Regions from separate parts of the Exiguobacterium sp. LL15 genome, predicted to be linked through region 4. Evidence: riboswitches for the same ligand, from Rfam matches in the RefSeq annotation. Region 4 holds a riboswitch; each other region holds the start of a gene.

Region 1 (3,257 bases), on a different contig from region 4:
GGTTTTTTCTCGTAGTTGCACGATCGTCGCACCACCTAAAACAGCTTCCTCAACGACCGTCTCGATCGCGACGCCAGGATGGTACCGACGATCCGTCACTGCATAGATGGAGTAATCAATTGACACGTTCTGTCACCTCCACCAGTTCTTGCTCCGTCATGAGGCTGATCGCATTGAACAATTCTCGTTTAAAATCACCAAGACCTTGCGCAGAGGCTGCTTGTTCTCCTGCTTTTCCCATGACGAATGTTCCGTGAACAGCCGCCTCAAACGCCGTATATCCTGCGCCGAGGAAGCTCGCAATCAAGGAAGCCGTCATACAGCCCGTACCCGTGATGTCTCCTAGACGAGGTGTTCCTACATGTAATTCCATTTCGCGCGTTCCATCCGTGATATAGTCGTTCGGACCTGTCACGACGAGGACAGATTTGTGTTTGCGAGCGAATGCACGAATACTTTCTCGATCCATCATTGCATCTCCCGCAGCATCGACTCCCTTAGTTCGTCCGTCTTCCCCAAGTAACGTCTTGATTTCAGAAGTATTTCCTTTGATGACCGTACATCCGAGATCAATGAGTTCTTTAGAAAAGGCAGTACGTAATGTCGTTGCCCCTGCTCCAACTGGATCAAGAACGATCGGGACATTCAAACGTCCCGCTTCACCGGCTGCAAGTCGTTGAGCTGCTTGCATGTCTGCATCGATCGTACCAATGTTTAAGACAAGGGCTTGCGCGAGTCTAACCATTTCTTCTACTTCGCGAATATCTTCCGCCATGACGGGTGATGCTCCAACAGCGAGTGTGACGTTTGCGCAGTCATTGATCGTCACCGTGTTCGTCAGATGGTGAATGAGTGGTTTGTGTTCAAGAATGGTCGTAAACATGTGTATCCCTCCAAAGTGAATGAAAATGATGTGTCGGTCCAATACCTTGTCCGAGAGCAAATCCATGACGAATCGCCTCCGTGACATAGCTCTTTGCTTGTCTTACACTATCTGTCAAATCTTCTCCAAGCGCCATCCGCGCCGCAATCGCCGCAGATAAGGTACAACCAGTTCCATGAGTATGTTGATTGTCTAACCGTTCCGATGTGAAGCGGTGTTCTACTTCCCCATCAAACAACAAATCCGTCGCAGCTCCTGAGAGATGTCCACCTTTTAGTAATACTGCCCCTGTCTGTGTAGCTAATTGATGCATCGCCAGTCGCATTTCATCTAGATTGGTGACCGATCGTCCTGTTAAACGCTCCGCTTCCGGTAAATTTGGTGTGACGAGTGTCGCAAGCGGTAAAAGCTCCGAAATCAATGCTTGTTCAGCCTCCGTCCGCAATAGAGCATGACCGCCTTTAGCGACCATGACGGGATCTAATATGATCGGAACTGTCTGTTTGCGGAGATGTGTAGCAATGACACGAATCGTCTGCGCATTCGAGACCATTCCGATTTTGATCGCATCGACACGAATGTCTGAAAAAATCGACGTTAACTGGGCATCTACGATTTCTGGAGATAACTCTTCCACCGCTTGAACACCCAACGTATTTTGCGCCGTGACAGCTGTCAGGACGCTCATTCCATAAACGCCTAAAGCCGAAAAGGTTTTTAAATCTGCTTGAATCCCAGCTCCACCACCGGAGTCGGATCCTGCAATCGTCAGTACATGTTTCATGTTCTTTTCACCTTCCCATCGAGCAATGTAAGGGAGTCGTGACCGACAAAAAAAGCGTCGACCGCTGTAAAAAAGCAGTCGACGCTATACGAAAGCGTTATACACGCATTCCGGTATCCGTTCGGCTCAACTTTCCTACGCTGGTATTATCCAGTTCAGGTAATAGGGTCGAAAACAGATTGGTTTTCCTCTCAGCCGGATTCCTCCAGCTCCCCTAGTTGCTCAAGTATTCGTTTCGCCTTAACTGTAGCACAGCAGCAAAAAAAAAACGAGCCGAAGCCCGTTTTTTGATTACAGATATGCCAATGGATTCACTGCATTCAGAGGAGAAGAAGCACTATATTGATAACCTCCGACATGTAGTTCGAAATGTAAGTGTGGTCCTGTTGAATTTCCTGTACTACCAAGTGTTCCGACTTGCTGACCTTGAGAGACCGTTTGTCCTGCATGAACAGATAATGAGCTCATATGAGCGTAAACCGTCGTATAGACTTTTCCATCCAAGAAATGCGAAATCATGACGTGGTTTCCGTAAGGTCCACCACCTGATGCTGTAATGACGGTTCCGGCTGCTGCTGCGACGATCGGAGATCCGACGGGACCTTTGAAATCGACGCCATTATGGAATGTATAACCGTTTGCTCCACTAGCTGGTCCGAACCCTTGTGATACCCCACCAGAAGATGGTCGGACAAATTTCCCACCACCTGAAGCGATTGGTGTTGTATCTGAACTTGTTGATTCTGTATTCTTATTGGCTTGTTTTGCTGCTTGAGCACTTGCTTTAGCAGCTTTTTCAGCTGCCGCTTTCTCTGCTGCTGCTTTTTCAGCCGCTGCTTTAGCCGCTGCCTTCGCTGCCGCAATCGCACGTTCTTGCGCTTCGAGAGTCGCTTGCAGTTCTTTTGCGTCTAACAGTTCTGTCGTAAACTTCGTCTTCCCTTTTCGTAATTTTTTGAGTGTAGCACTACGCTCTTTCATTTGAACTTTTAACGCTTTTTTTTGTTCAAGCAATACTTTCTTTTCTTGCATTTGCTCCGCTTTTTTCTCAACAAGTGCTTGTTTTGCTTCTGCTAATTTTTGTTGTGTCGCGATGTAATCTGAAATCATTTTATCATCTTGTTCAGCAATCTTTTTACCCGCCATGACACGGCTGAATAAATCACCTAAATCCTTTGATCCAAAAATGACTTCTTCCCACTTAATCGAGTTTCCATCGTTTTCTTGGAAAACACGTAAACGATCACCGAGTAGTTCTTCCTGCTTCTGTAGCATCTCCTCGTAACGAACGATGTCTGCCTTTAACTCATCGATTCGATTGCTTAATTGTTTAATTTGTTTATTTTTTTCGGAAACTTGGAAAATCTTTTCGTTAATCGCTGCGTCGATTCGATTGATTTGACGTTGTTCTTTTGAAATTTTAGCTTCTTGCTTTTTAATCTCTTTTTCTAATTTACGTTGTTCAGCGGCATTTTCAGCCTTTTTTTCTTTAATCGTTGCTGCCGCGATCGGTTGTGTACCTGTTGTAAGTAATGCCCCTAAAACAATGGTAGAAATTAGTTTTTTTAGCATATATCGTTTTCCTCACTTATG
Region 2 (3,257 bases), 380 kb from region 4:
TTCTGCTGTACCGTAGCATCCGTATATTTCCCTGTTCCGAGCAATAACCGTGATTCAAATGTCTTTTCTCCAATTTTCAGCATGTTTATCCTCCTCCTACGAAATGAACGATTTCAAATGTGTCATTGTCCCGAACGACTGTCTGACCGTACGCCATGCGATCGATAATTTGTCGATTCTGTTCGACGATGACGAGCTTTTCCCCTAAGCCGAGTTGCGTGAGCATGTCCTCGATCGTTTTAATCTGTTCGATCGTGTGGTCATTGCCGTTAATCGTAATGTTCATCGGACTTCCTCCTTCTGAATCAACCGTAATGTATTTACCAAGACTTCCGCTGTCGCTGGTGCGAGTAATATGCCATGCCGATGATGCCCTGTCGCTAGGAAGATCCGACGGGATGAATCGGTGACTCCGATATATGGCAAGCCGGACACCGTTTGCGGTCGTACACCGGACCAGACTTCTTCGATGACCGCGTCACGAATCGGTGGATACAGTCGTTCTGCTGCTTGAAGCAGTGACATGATCCCAGCGACACTGACGCCGACCGTCTCGTCGTGCGGCAGTTCGGTCGCACCGATCAAAATCCGTCCGTCAGCTTTTGGCACGAGGTAGACGGCTTCATCAAACAGAATCGAGCGTAACGGCTGACCCGCGAGACGGACGGCGAGACACTCCCCTTTGACCCCATATGTCGCGATCGAAATACCAGCTGTATCGAGCAAGGCTTGCGACCCGCGTCCGGCAGCGACCGTCACTGTTCGTCCGGTCCACGTTCCTGCGTTCGATTCGATCCTGATGAAGTCATCGTTCTCTTCGATGCGTGTGACATCTACCTGTTCTTCAATCGATATGCCACGTGCGTGTAAGGCATACATCAATGCAGTCGTCAGTCGTCGTGGATCGATTTGACCGACAGCTGGAAACAGATGCTCGCGTCCTTTACGTTTTAACAAAAACGGTTGTTCCCGGTACCCACAATCGATGCCTGTCTCTCGCTCGAGTCGACGTGCAAGCAGTGGATACAGACGACGACTTCGCGCGGCAAGTGCATGCAATTCTGCTCTCAGCTCGATGTCCGTCGCAAGCATCCCGGCAGCTGCGCGGCTCGTTCCTCGTCCGCATGTTCCACGTTCTAAGACGACGACGGATTCATTCTGACAGGCGAGACCGTAAGCAAGCGTCAACCCGATGACTCCGCCGCCGATGATGATGTGATCCGTCATACGCGAACCCCCTGGTAACGCCTGATGGCGGCGAGTGGATCCGATTGACCGAGAATACCCGATAAGACGGCGATTCCGGTTGCACCGGTTGCTGCGATTTCAGGCATGCATTCTGGTGTAATCCCACCGATCGCAATGACTGGCTTCGTCGTGAAGGTGACGACTTGCTTCAAGGCGTCGATCCCTCGGGGTGGTAGGTCCGGCTTCGACGCTGTCGGATAAATATGACCGTACAGCAGTCGGTCGGCTCCTTCCGCTTCTGCTGCCAGTGCCTCTGCTAGTGAATGGACCGATTTCCCGATGACGAGATTCGGAAAATGACGTCGCACATCGCGGACACGCATGGAACGGCGCGTCAGCTGCACACCGATGCCGGCGACATGGGCGACGTCGACCCGGTCATGAACCGTTAACTGTTCAGGCGAATAACCATGCCCAAGGAGTGCGTCAATCAGATCAAGTAATTCTGCCGCCGATAAGTTCGGTTCACGTAGATGCAGCTGATCCGTATAGGGTTGAAGTGATTGAAAGGTCTTTATTTCGTCAAGCGGATGAATGGATCCCGTCGAAATCAGATGTAAACGCATCATGTTCTTCCTTTCCATACGAAAAAGGACCACTCCCGATGTTGAAGGGAGTGGTCCGAAAATGCGCTGAAGCGCTAAGGATATCTAGGGTTTCGAGCCACTTCCCTCCGCTAGTACGAACTAGATCAGGTTCAAAGGGTCCGGATACTTCCGTCTCAGTCTGCTGGGAGACTCCCCTAGTGTCTTTTCGTGTTTAATTGGCTTGCCCCATTAGTCTAGCATGAGTCGCTTTGCTTCGCTAGTCCTAGTTGAGCGCTTCCACTTGCTGAATCAGCTCCGATTTCGTCGGTCGCTGTTGCTCTTGGCTGTCGGCATACGTCTGCTTTAGCTTCAGGATGCGCATTACTTTAGCATCGAGCATCTCCGGCGTCAGCGTTTGGTCTTTGACGGCTTGCATCACTTCAGCATGAACTTTTGCGTAAGCACCTGCCTCTGAAAACATCGCCATATCAGCTCCATTGACGAGCGACTGACGTGCCGCTTCTGCGAGACCATATCGTTTCGTGATCGCTCCCATGACGAGATCATCCGTGATGATGACACCGTTGAATCCGAGTTGCTGACGCAAGAGGTCAGTCAAGATCGGCTTTGAGAGCGAGGATGGATTCGTATCGTCATACGCGGGATAGAGAATATGGGCAACCATCACCATCTCGGCGCCCTCTTGAATCGCTTCTTTAAACGGTAACAGTTCCGTCTGCTTCAGTTCTTCCTTTGATGCCGTCACTTTCGGTAGCCCGACATGGGAATCGACACTCGTATTGCCGTGACCGGGAAAATGTTTGACGACCGGAATCGTTCCCGTCTCCTGCATCCCGTGCATCAGGGCCGTACCAAGCGTCGCGACGGTCTTCGGATCAGCACTGAACGCACGGTCGCCGATGATCGGATTGTTCGGATTACTGTTGACGTCTAGGACCGGTGCGAAGTCCATGTTGAAGCCATAAAATCGTGACAAATGTCCGAGCGTACGTCCGACATCTTCCATTTTCGCATCATCTGCTCCTTGCGCCATCCGTTGACTCGTCGGTAGACGTAATCGTTGATCCGGTACCCGGCTGACCCGTCCGCCTTCTTCATCGATCCCAACAAACGCATACGGTTTTTGATTCGTCTCTTGAATCGCACGTGTGAACGTCAAGAGTTGTTCTTCTGACGTGATGTTTCCGCCGAGCAATAAGACCCCGCCAATCGCATGCGTCTGTAACAATTTCCGGTCAGCTGCTGAAAGTTCCGTGCCGGCGACTCCGATATAGAGCAGTTGATCGATTTTTTCTGACGTCGACATCGCTTTTAATTGTTGCTTTAGTTTTGCTTGTTGTCGTTCTTCCTTCGTTGGCTCAGGCTTCGGTTTCTTTTCTTCTGTCGGTTGTTTCGATTCCGGTTGTGATGATTTCGTTGGTTCCGTCGTCTCCTGCGCACACCCTGCAAGCAACAGGCAAC
Region 3 (3,257 bases), 390 kb from region 4:
CGCCGAAACAAGTCATCCGAATCGAGACGGAAGACGCGAAAGGGAAGCGGACCGTCATCGAGGAATCAATTGATCAAGATGAGACATTCGACGTGCCATTAACGATTGATCCGGGTGAAGAAGGCAAAATTACGATCTATAAAGACGATACGGTGTATCGTTCAAAAACCATCACGTACAATCAAGCAAAAGACGCACAATGAATGTGATAAAAAAGGAGTGCATAGGATGACGGAACAACGCATCGAAGAGAATCGAGAAGGAACGATCATACGCCTGCAGGGCGGCTTTTATGATGTCATGACACCAGAAGGAGAAGTTCGTTCACGAGCAAGAGGAAATTTCCGAAAACGCGGCATCAGTCCAGTCGTCGGAGATGAAGTCGTGCTTCATATCGAAAGTGAGACCGGGTACATTCTCGAAGTGAAGGAGCGGGACAACTTTTTAGTACGCCCGCCTGTCGCGAATATCGATCAAGCGTTGCTTGTCGTCTCAGCGGCAGAACCTGATTTTTCAGCGCATCTACTCGACCGATTTCTCGTCTTGATCGAAGCGAAGGAAATCCAACCCGTCATCCTGTTAACGAAGATGGATTTACTTGACGAAGTCAAAGGACCGGCTGTCCGAGAGGCGATTGCCGCTTACCGGAAGATTGGGTATACGGTCATCGAGACATCAAGTGAGACGTTGACGGGTGTTGAGCAAGTCCGTCCGTTACTTGCTGGAAAAACGAGCGTTCTCGCCGGACAATCCGGTGTCGGGAAAAGTTCATTGCTCAATGCACTGGAGCCCTCTCTTGATTTAGAAACAAGTGCGATCTCGAAATCACTCGGACGCGGACGTCATACGACGCGCCACGTCACATTAATGCCGCTTGCCGAAGGATTGATTGCCGATACGCCAGGTTTCTCGAACCTCGATTTTCCGTATGATATGGAAATCGAGGATGTACGGTGGAGTTTTCCTGAATTCGTCGCTGTACAAGATGATTGTAAATACCGAGGTTGCTTGCATTTGAATGAACCCGGTTGTGCCGTCAAGGAAGCCGTCGAAGCCCAAGAAATCATGTCCTCTCGTTATGAGAACTATGGTATGTTTATAGACGAAATCAAGAATCGAGCCCGGAGGTATTGAAGATGATTAAAATTGCACCATCGATCTTATCAGCAGATTTTGCGAATCTTGAGCGTGATGTCAAAGCAGTCGAAGCAGCAGGCGCGGACTATATCCATTTTGATGTCATGGACGGTCAGTTCGTACCGAACATCTCATTTGGATTACCTGTGCTTAGCAGCTTACGTCAAAAGACGGATATGATTCTCGATGTCCATTTGATGATTGACCAGCCAGAACGTTTCGTTGAAGATTTCGTCAAGGCAGGGGCTGACATCGTGACGTTCCACGTCGAAGCGACGAATCATGTCCATCGTGTCTTGCAACAAATCAAAGCAGCGGGCGCAAAGGCAGGAGTCGTCTTGAATCCCCATACGCCATTATCAACGATTGAACACGTCCTTGAGGATGTCGATATGGTTTTATTGATGACGGTCAATCCGGGCTTCGGTGGACAAGCCTTCATCGAGCGTGTCATGCCGAAACTCGCAGCACTTGCGCAAATGAAAGCAGATCGTGGTCTGACATTTGAAATTGAGATTGACGGTGGCGTCAATCCGGAAACGGCAAAGCTTTGCATCGATAACGGTGCGAACGTTCTCGTCGCAGGGTCAGCAATCTACAATGCACCAGATTATGCGGAAGCGATCACTAGCATTCGTCAAGGGGCTGCCGTATAATAAGAACGAGAAAACGAAATATGATGACCGCAAGGGGTGTCGCTTGAAAAGCGGCTGAGAGGAGTCTTTTAGACTTTAACCCTTCGAACCTGTTCCGTTCAAACGGACGTAGGGATGTGGCGCACGCAGGCAGTACGGCGTTCGTCGTACTGCCTTTTTGCGTCCTCTCGTACAATGAAGGAGGAAAAATAGCATGAAACGGTTACAAATGATGATGGAAATTGCCATCTTCGCCAGTCTCGGAGTCGTCTTTGATTTACTGATTCCATTCAAAATGCCACAAGGAGGCTCAATCAGCTTAGCGATGTTACCGATCTTCGTCATGGCATTTCGCCACGGTGTCGTTGGAGGGGTCGTTACGGGAGCGCTTGTCGGTACGATTCAATTGATGTTCGCTCCACAAGTCTTGACGATCGTTCAACCGATGCTTGACTATACGATTGCGTATGGTGTCGTCGGATTAAGTGGTCTGTTCGCGCGTCAAGTCAGACTAGCCGCGCGCAATGGACAAAAGAAAAGCTTGATGGCGTTCGTTCTCCTGGCGACGTTATTAGGCGCAGGACTCCGTTATATCTGTCATGTCATCAGTGGAATCGTCTTTTTTGCCGAGTATGCCGAAGGTCCAGTCGTACCGTATTCATTGATTTATAACGCGACATACATGGTACCGTCTTACGTTCTTTGTGGTGTCGTTGCGGGTCTTTTATTCACGACTGCGCCACGCTTACTACGTTATTCGGCACGAGGCGTCTGAGATGCGGGCGATTCTCGTCTGTGCCGGTCCGCGAGAAGAAGCGCCGGATTTACGGACGTTTTGTCAGCCAGGTGATTTTATCGTCGGTGTTGACGGTGGTGTTCAGACGATTGAATCGTTTGGGCTGACATGCGACCTGACGATTGGTGATTTTGATTCGCTTGGTTATGTACCAGAAGGGGCAATCGTTCATCCGGCCGAGAAAGATGAAACGGATCTCGAACTGGCACTTCGTACAGTCTCAGAGAAGAAACAGTTTGAGGATACCTTCATTATCGGGGCGACAGGTGGGCGGCTCGACATGACCGTCCAAAATGTATATTTATTGAAGCGATACCCAGAGGCACGACTCGTGACGAAACGAGAAGAGGTACGATACTTGGCTGAGGGAACGTATGCAGTCGAAGCAGGGAGCTATTATTATCTTTCGTTCATTCCACTCGTACCATCGACTTTAAGCTTATCCGGAGTCAAATATCCACTTGATGCACATCCAGTACCGGTCGGAGGTTCCTTGACCGTCAGTAATGAATGGTGTGCGTCAGAAGCGAAGGTAGAGCTCCATCAAGGAGAACTATTGATGATGCGGACGCTTAAGGAATAGCACAATCATAGGAAAGAGGCCGTGGATGACTCCGCGACCTCTTTTTGTGTGAAATTATTCTTCGAGTTGAGAAGGGGCGACACGGATGTCGCTTTGAGCGGATAGA
Region 4 (3,257 bases):
TCTCGGACTCTATGCGGAAGGCGTCGCCTTTTCCGGTTCCTCGAACTTGTTGCTGGCTTGTCAGGCAGCGCTCGATGCCCTTGATCTCGATCAAGCCGCTATCAAGATGACCTATCTCGAACAGGCCGTTCGCGCGACTGGTTTTAACCTGCTTGCGACGCAAGAAGCACAAGCGCCGGGAATTCTGACGATCGTCCATCCGTCGGCAACCGCTTTAGGAGACGCTCTCCGGATCCAAGGCTATCATGTTCAATATGAAAGCGACTATCTCGTCCATAATCAATGGCTCCAAATCTCAACGATGGGACAGACGACGATGCGGCACATCGAACGTCTCGTCCGCGTGCTGGTTCGTGAAAACCAACGCATCACCATAAAAAATGAAAAAAACGAAAGACCTCTCAACCCTTGATTTCAAGCGGTTTGGAGGTCTTTCGACTTTAAAAAATAAAAAATAGAGGTTTAAGGATTTAAAACATAGGGGTATAAACTCACTAGCACCGCATCAAACGGTGACTTACTCACACATGTTTCTCAATATCAGCGTAATGACCTGGGAGAGAAATGCAAAGTCACGAAAGCGTCAGATTCAAAAGAGTCTGAAACCGATTGTCTTAGCATATTTAAATTGTTCAGGACTTGTCCTGCTCCTACATTCATTACCTTTTGAGGGCTATACCAAATTCAAGGGGGAAATGAACATGTCAGTTAAATTAACAGCCGAAAAACGCGAGGTACGTCCACGCTCACTCCGTAAACAATTACGTCATGAAGGAAAAGCTCTTGGTGTCGTGTATGGTTACAAAGTGGAAAGTACACCAATCGCATTCGAAGAAAAAGAATTGCTTAAAATCGTTCGAGAAAACGGTGAGAACGTCTTGATTTCACTGAAACTCGACGGTAAAAATATTAACGTCTTGATCAACCGTCGTGATATGGATGTCTTCACACCAACTGTCGATCACGTTGAATTCATCGCCGTTAAAATGGATGAAGAGACAGAAGTCGAAGCAGACGTCGTACTCGTCGGCGAAGCAGCTGGCGCTAAAGTCGGTGGATTCCTGTCACAGACACTCTTTAAAGTAACAGTCGCAGCTACACCAGATAAATTACCAGAGAACGTCGAAGTCGACGTCACGAACCTCGAAATCGGCGATTCGATCTCTGTAGCTGATCTTCCAGAACAAAAAGATTTCCGTATCGTCACAGAAGGCGACATTCAAGTCGCAGCTGTCGTCGAATCAACGCTTGAACAAGAGCTTGAGGAAATCGAAGAAGCAGAAGCTGAGGCACAAGCGGAAGCTGGTGAAGACAACGAAGCGGAAGCTACGGAAGAGTCTTCAGAAGAAGCAAAAGAAGAGAACGAAGACAACAAATAAGTCGTTTGACGATACGCCCTTCGTGGCGTATCGTTTTTTTGTGTCTTGACAATAGACAGAAGATTGCCTAAAGTGAACAGCGTATCACCTATTACCATATCCACTAGGGGAGCCCATTTGGCTGAGACGATTCACTTCGGACCCTTCGAACCTGATCTAGTTCATACTAGCGTAGGAAAGTGGAGCGATCACATCCAATGACTCCTGCTGCGCGCAGTTTTTCTGAGGACCGCTCTCTTTTTTACGGAGGGCGGTCTTTTTTGGCGTCTCCCCCATTCTAAGGAGGACGTACCTAATGCAACACTGGAAAATGAAAGAAATCATGGTCATGATGATGCTCGCCGTCGCTTGCGGGGTCATCTATCTTGGTTGGTCAACACTCTGGTTACCGATGTCTGCGATCTTCGGACCTGTCGGTGCCAACTGGATGTTTGGGATCTGGATCATCGCGAGCCCGCTCGTCGCAGCAATCATTCAAAAACCAGGTGCCGCCCTCATCGCGGAAATCGTCGCGGCAGCCGTCGAGCTGTTCACGGGTAGTCACTTTGGTTTATCGGCTCTACTGATCGGGGTATGCCAAGGGCTTGGTGCGGAACTCGTCTTTGCGATGACGCGTTATCGTCGTTATGACACCTGGACATTGATGTTATCGGGTGTTGGAGCCGCGATTGGTAGCATTGTCTATAGTCTGATCGCGAACGGATTCGGTTACTACACGACGACGACGTTGCTTGCGACAACTGGCTTACAATTAATTAGTGGCGCATTACTGGGCGGCTTGCTTGCAGCGATTCTCGTCCGTCGCCTTGTTGCGACCGGTGTCTTGAACGGGTTTGCGGCAGGACGTGCGAAACGGGAAGTCGCATGATTACTGTCGACGATCTCAGCATCCGCTACCCCGGTCAGATGAAGTCGGTGCTCGATCATGTATCGCTGACGATCGAGCAAGGAACGACCCTTCTGCTCGGACGAAGCGGGAGTGGCAAGACGACACTGCTTCATGCCCTAGCCGGACTGACACCAGAGACGATTGAAGTCGAACAGACGGGAACCGTTACCCGGTCCGGTTCGGTCGGAGTGCTATTCCAAAACCCAGAAGAACAGTTCTGCATGGAAACGATCGGACGCGAAATCGCTTTTAGCTTAGAAAACCGGTCGATTCCACGCGAAGAGATGGAGGAACGAATTGAACGCTTACTCGCACTCGTTGGTCTCCCTCTCCCCTTCTCGACACCAATCGCGAGTCTATCCGGGGGGATGAAACAACGCCTCGCGCTCGCTGCGGTCCTGGCACTTGAGCCGACGATCTTATTACTCGATGAACCAACGGCTCAGATTGACCCGATCGGGCAACACGAGCTGATGGCGTTGATCTTTCAGATTCAGAAAGAACATGATTTAACGATCGTCTTGATCGAACACCAACTCGATGTCTGTTTACCTTACATCGACAAAATCGTCTTACTTGAGGACGGATCGGTGACTGCAACGGCGCATCCGCAGGATTTGTTCCCGCAGGCGTATACGGATCTTCAATCGAAAGGGATCGCTGTTCCCTCTTTGTATCCGTACACGTTAGAGACGTTACCCATAGATGGACCACAAGCAGCGCGACTTCATGTGCTTCCTCCAGTCGCTACTGCAGGCATTCCCTTGTTACACGTCGCTGCATTATCGACGAAAGCCCCTTACCCGCTGACCGATGCGACATTTTCCCTGAAGACGGGAGAATGGGTGATGCTGCTCGGGGCAAACGGCTCCGGGAAAAGTACGTTGCTTGCAACACTCGGTCGGTTGCTCTCGCATCAAGGAACATACCGGTTCCAGGAACGTTCGGCTCAGCGTTACTCCCGGCGACGCTTTTATGAGCATGTCGGC

Evidence for each region. A riboswitch is a leader RNA that binds a small molecule or an ion and turns the genes downstream of it on or off. The one in region 4 is predicted to bind thiamine pyrophosphate.
Region 1: linked by a shared signal. The riboswitch ahead of thiD (bifunctional hydroxymethylpyrimidine kinase/phosphomethylpyrimidine kinase) and the one ahead of NOM72_RS06510 (ECF transporter S component) in region 4 are both predicted to bind thiamine pyrophosphate.
Region 2: linked by a shared signal. The riboswitch ahead of NOM72_RS08750 (thiamine phosphate synthase) and the one ahead of NOM72_RS06510 (ECF transporter S component) in region 4 are both predicted to bind thiamine pyrophosphate.
Region 3: linked by a shared signal. The riboswitch ahead of thiT (energy-coupled thiamine transporter ThiT) and the one ahead of NOM72_RS06510 (ECF transporter S component) in region 4 are both predicted to bind thiamine pyrophosphate.

The regions. Positions count from the first base shown of each region.
Region 1 is NZ_JANFNX010000004.1:118,818-122,074, forward strand. Features, by position in the region: gene thiE (thiamine phosphate synthase) at 1-126, opposite strand, end outside; gene thiM (hydroxyethylthiazole kinase) at 116-883, opposite strand; gene thiD (bifunctional hydroxymethylpyrimidine kinase/phosphomethylpyrimidine kinase) at 864-1,667, opposite strand; TPP riboswitch at 1,783-1,893, opposite strand; gene NOM72_RS14925 (murein hydrolase activator EnvC family protein) at 1,959-3,236, opposite strand.
Region 2 is NZ_JANFNX010000001.1:1,661,344-1,664,600, forward strand. Features, by position in the region: gene NOM72_RS08735 (thiazole synthase) at 1-83, opposite strand, end outside; gene thiS (sulfur carrier protein ThiS) at 86-286, opposite strand; gene NOM72_RS08745 (FAD-dependent oxidoreductase) at 283-1,227, opposite strand; gene NOM72_RS08750 (thiamine phosphate synthase) at 1,224-1,817, opposite strand; TPP riboswitch at 1,900-2,002, opposite strand; gene nagZ (beta-N-acetylhexosaminidase) at 2,059-3,257, opposite strand, start outside.
Region 3 is NZ_JANFNX010000001.1:890,309-893,565, forward strand. Features, by position in the region: gene pknB (Stk1 family PASTA domain-containing Ser/Thr kinase) at 1-203, shown strand, start outside; gene rsgA (ribosome small subunit-dependent GTPase A) at 229-1,134, shown strand; gene rpe (ribulose-phosphate 3-epimerase) at 1,137-1,793, shown strand; TPP riboswitch at 1,816-1,925, shown strand; gene thiT (energy-coupled thiamine transporter ThiT) at 1,987-2,547, shown strand; gene NOM72_RS04360 (thiamine diphosphokinase) at 2,549-3,151, shown strand; gene NOM72_RS04365 (amino acid permease) at 3,206-3,257, opposite strand, start outside.
Region 4 is NZ_JANFNX010000001.1:1,282,967-1,286,223, reverse strand. Features, by position in the region: gene NOM72_RS06520 (GNAT family N-acetyltransferase) at 1-412, shown strand, start outside; gene NOM72_RS06515 (50S ribosomal protein L25/general stress protein Ctc) at 702-1,379, shown strand; TPP riboswitch at 1,475-1,574, shown strand; gene NOM72_RS06510 (ECF transporter S component) at 1,675-2,247, shown strand; gene NOM72_RS06505 (ABC transporter ATP-binding protein) at 2,244-3,257, shown strand, end outside.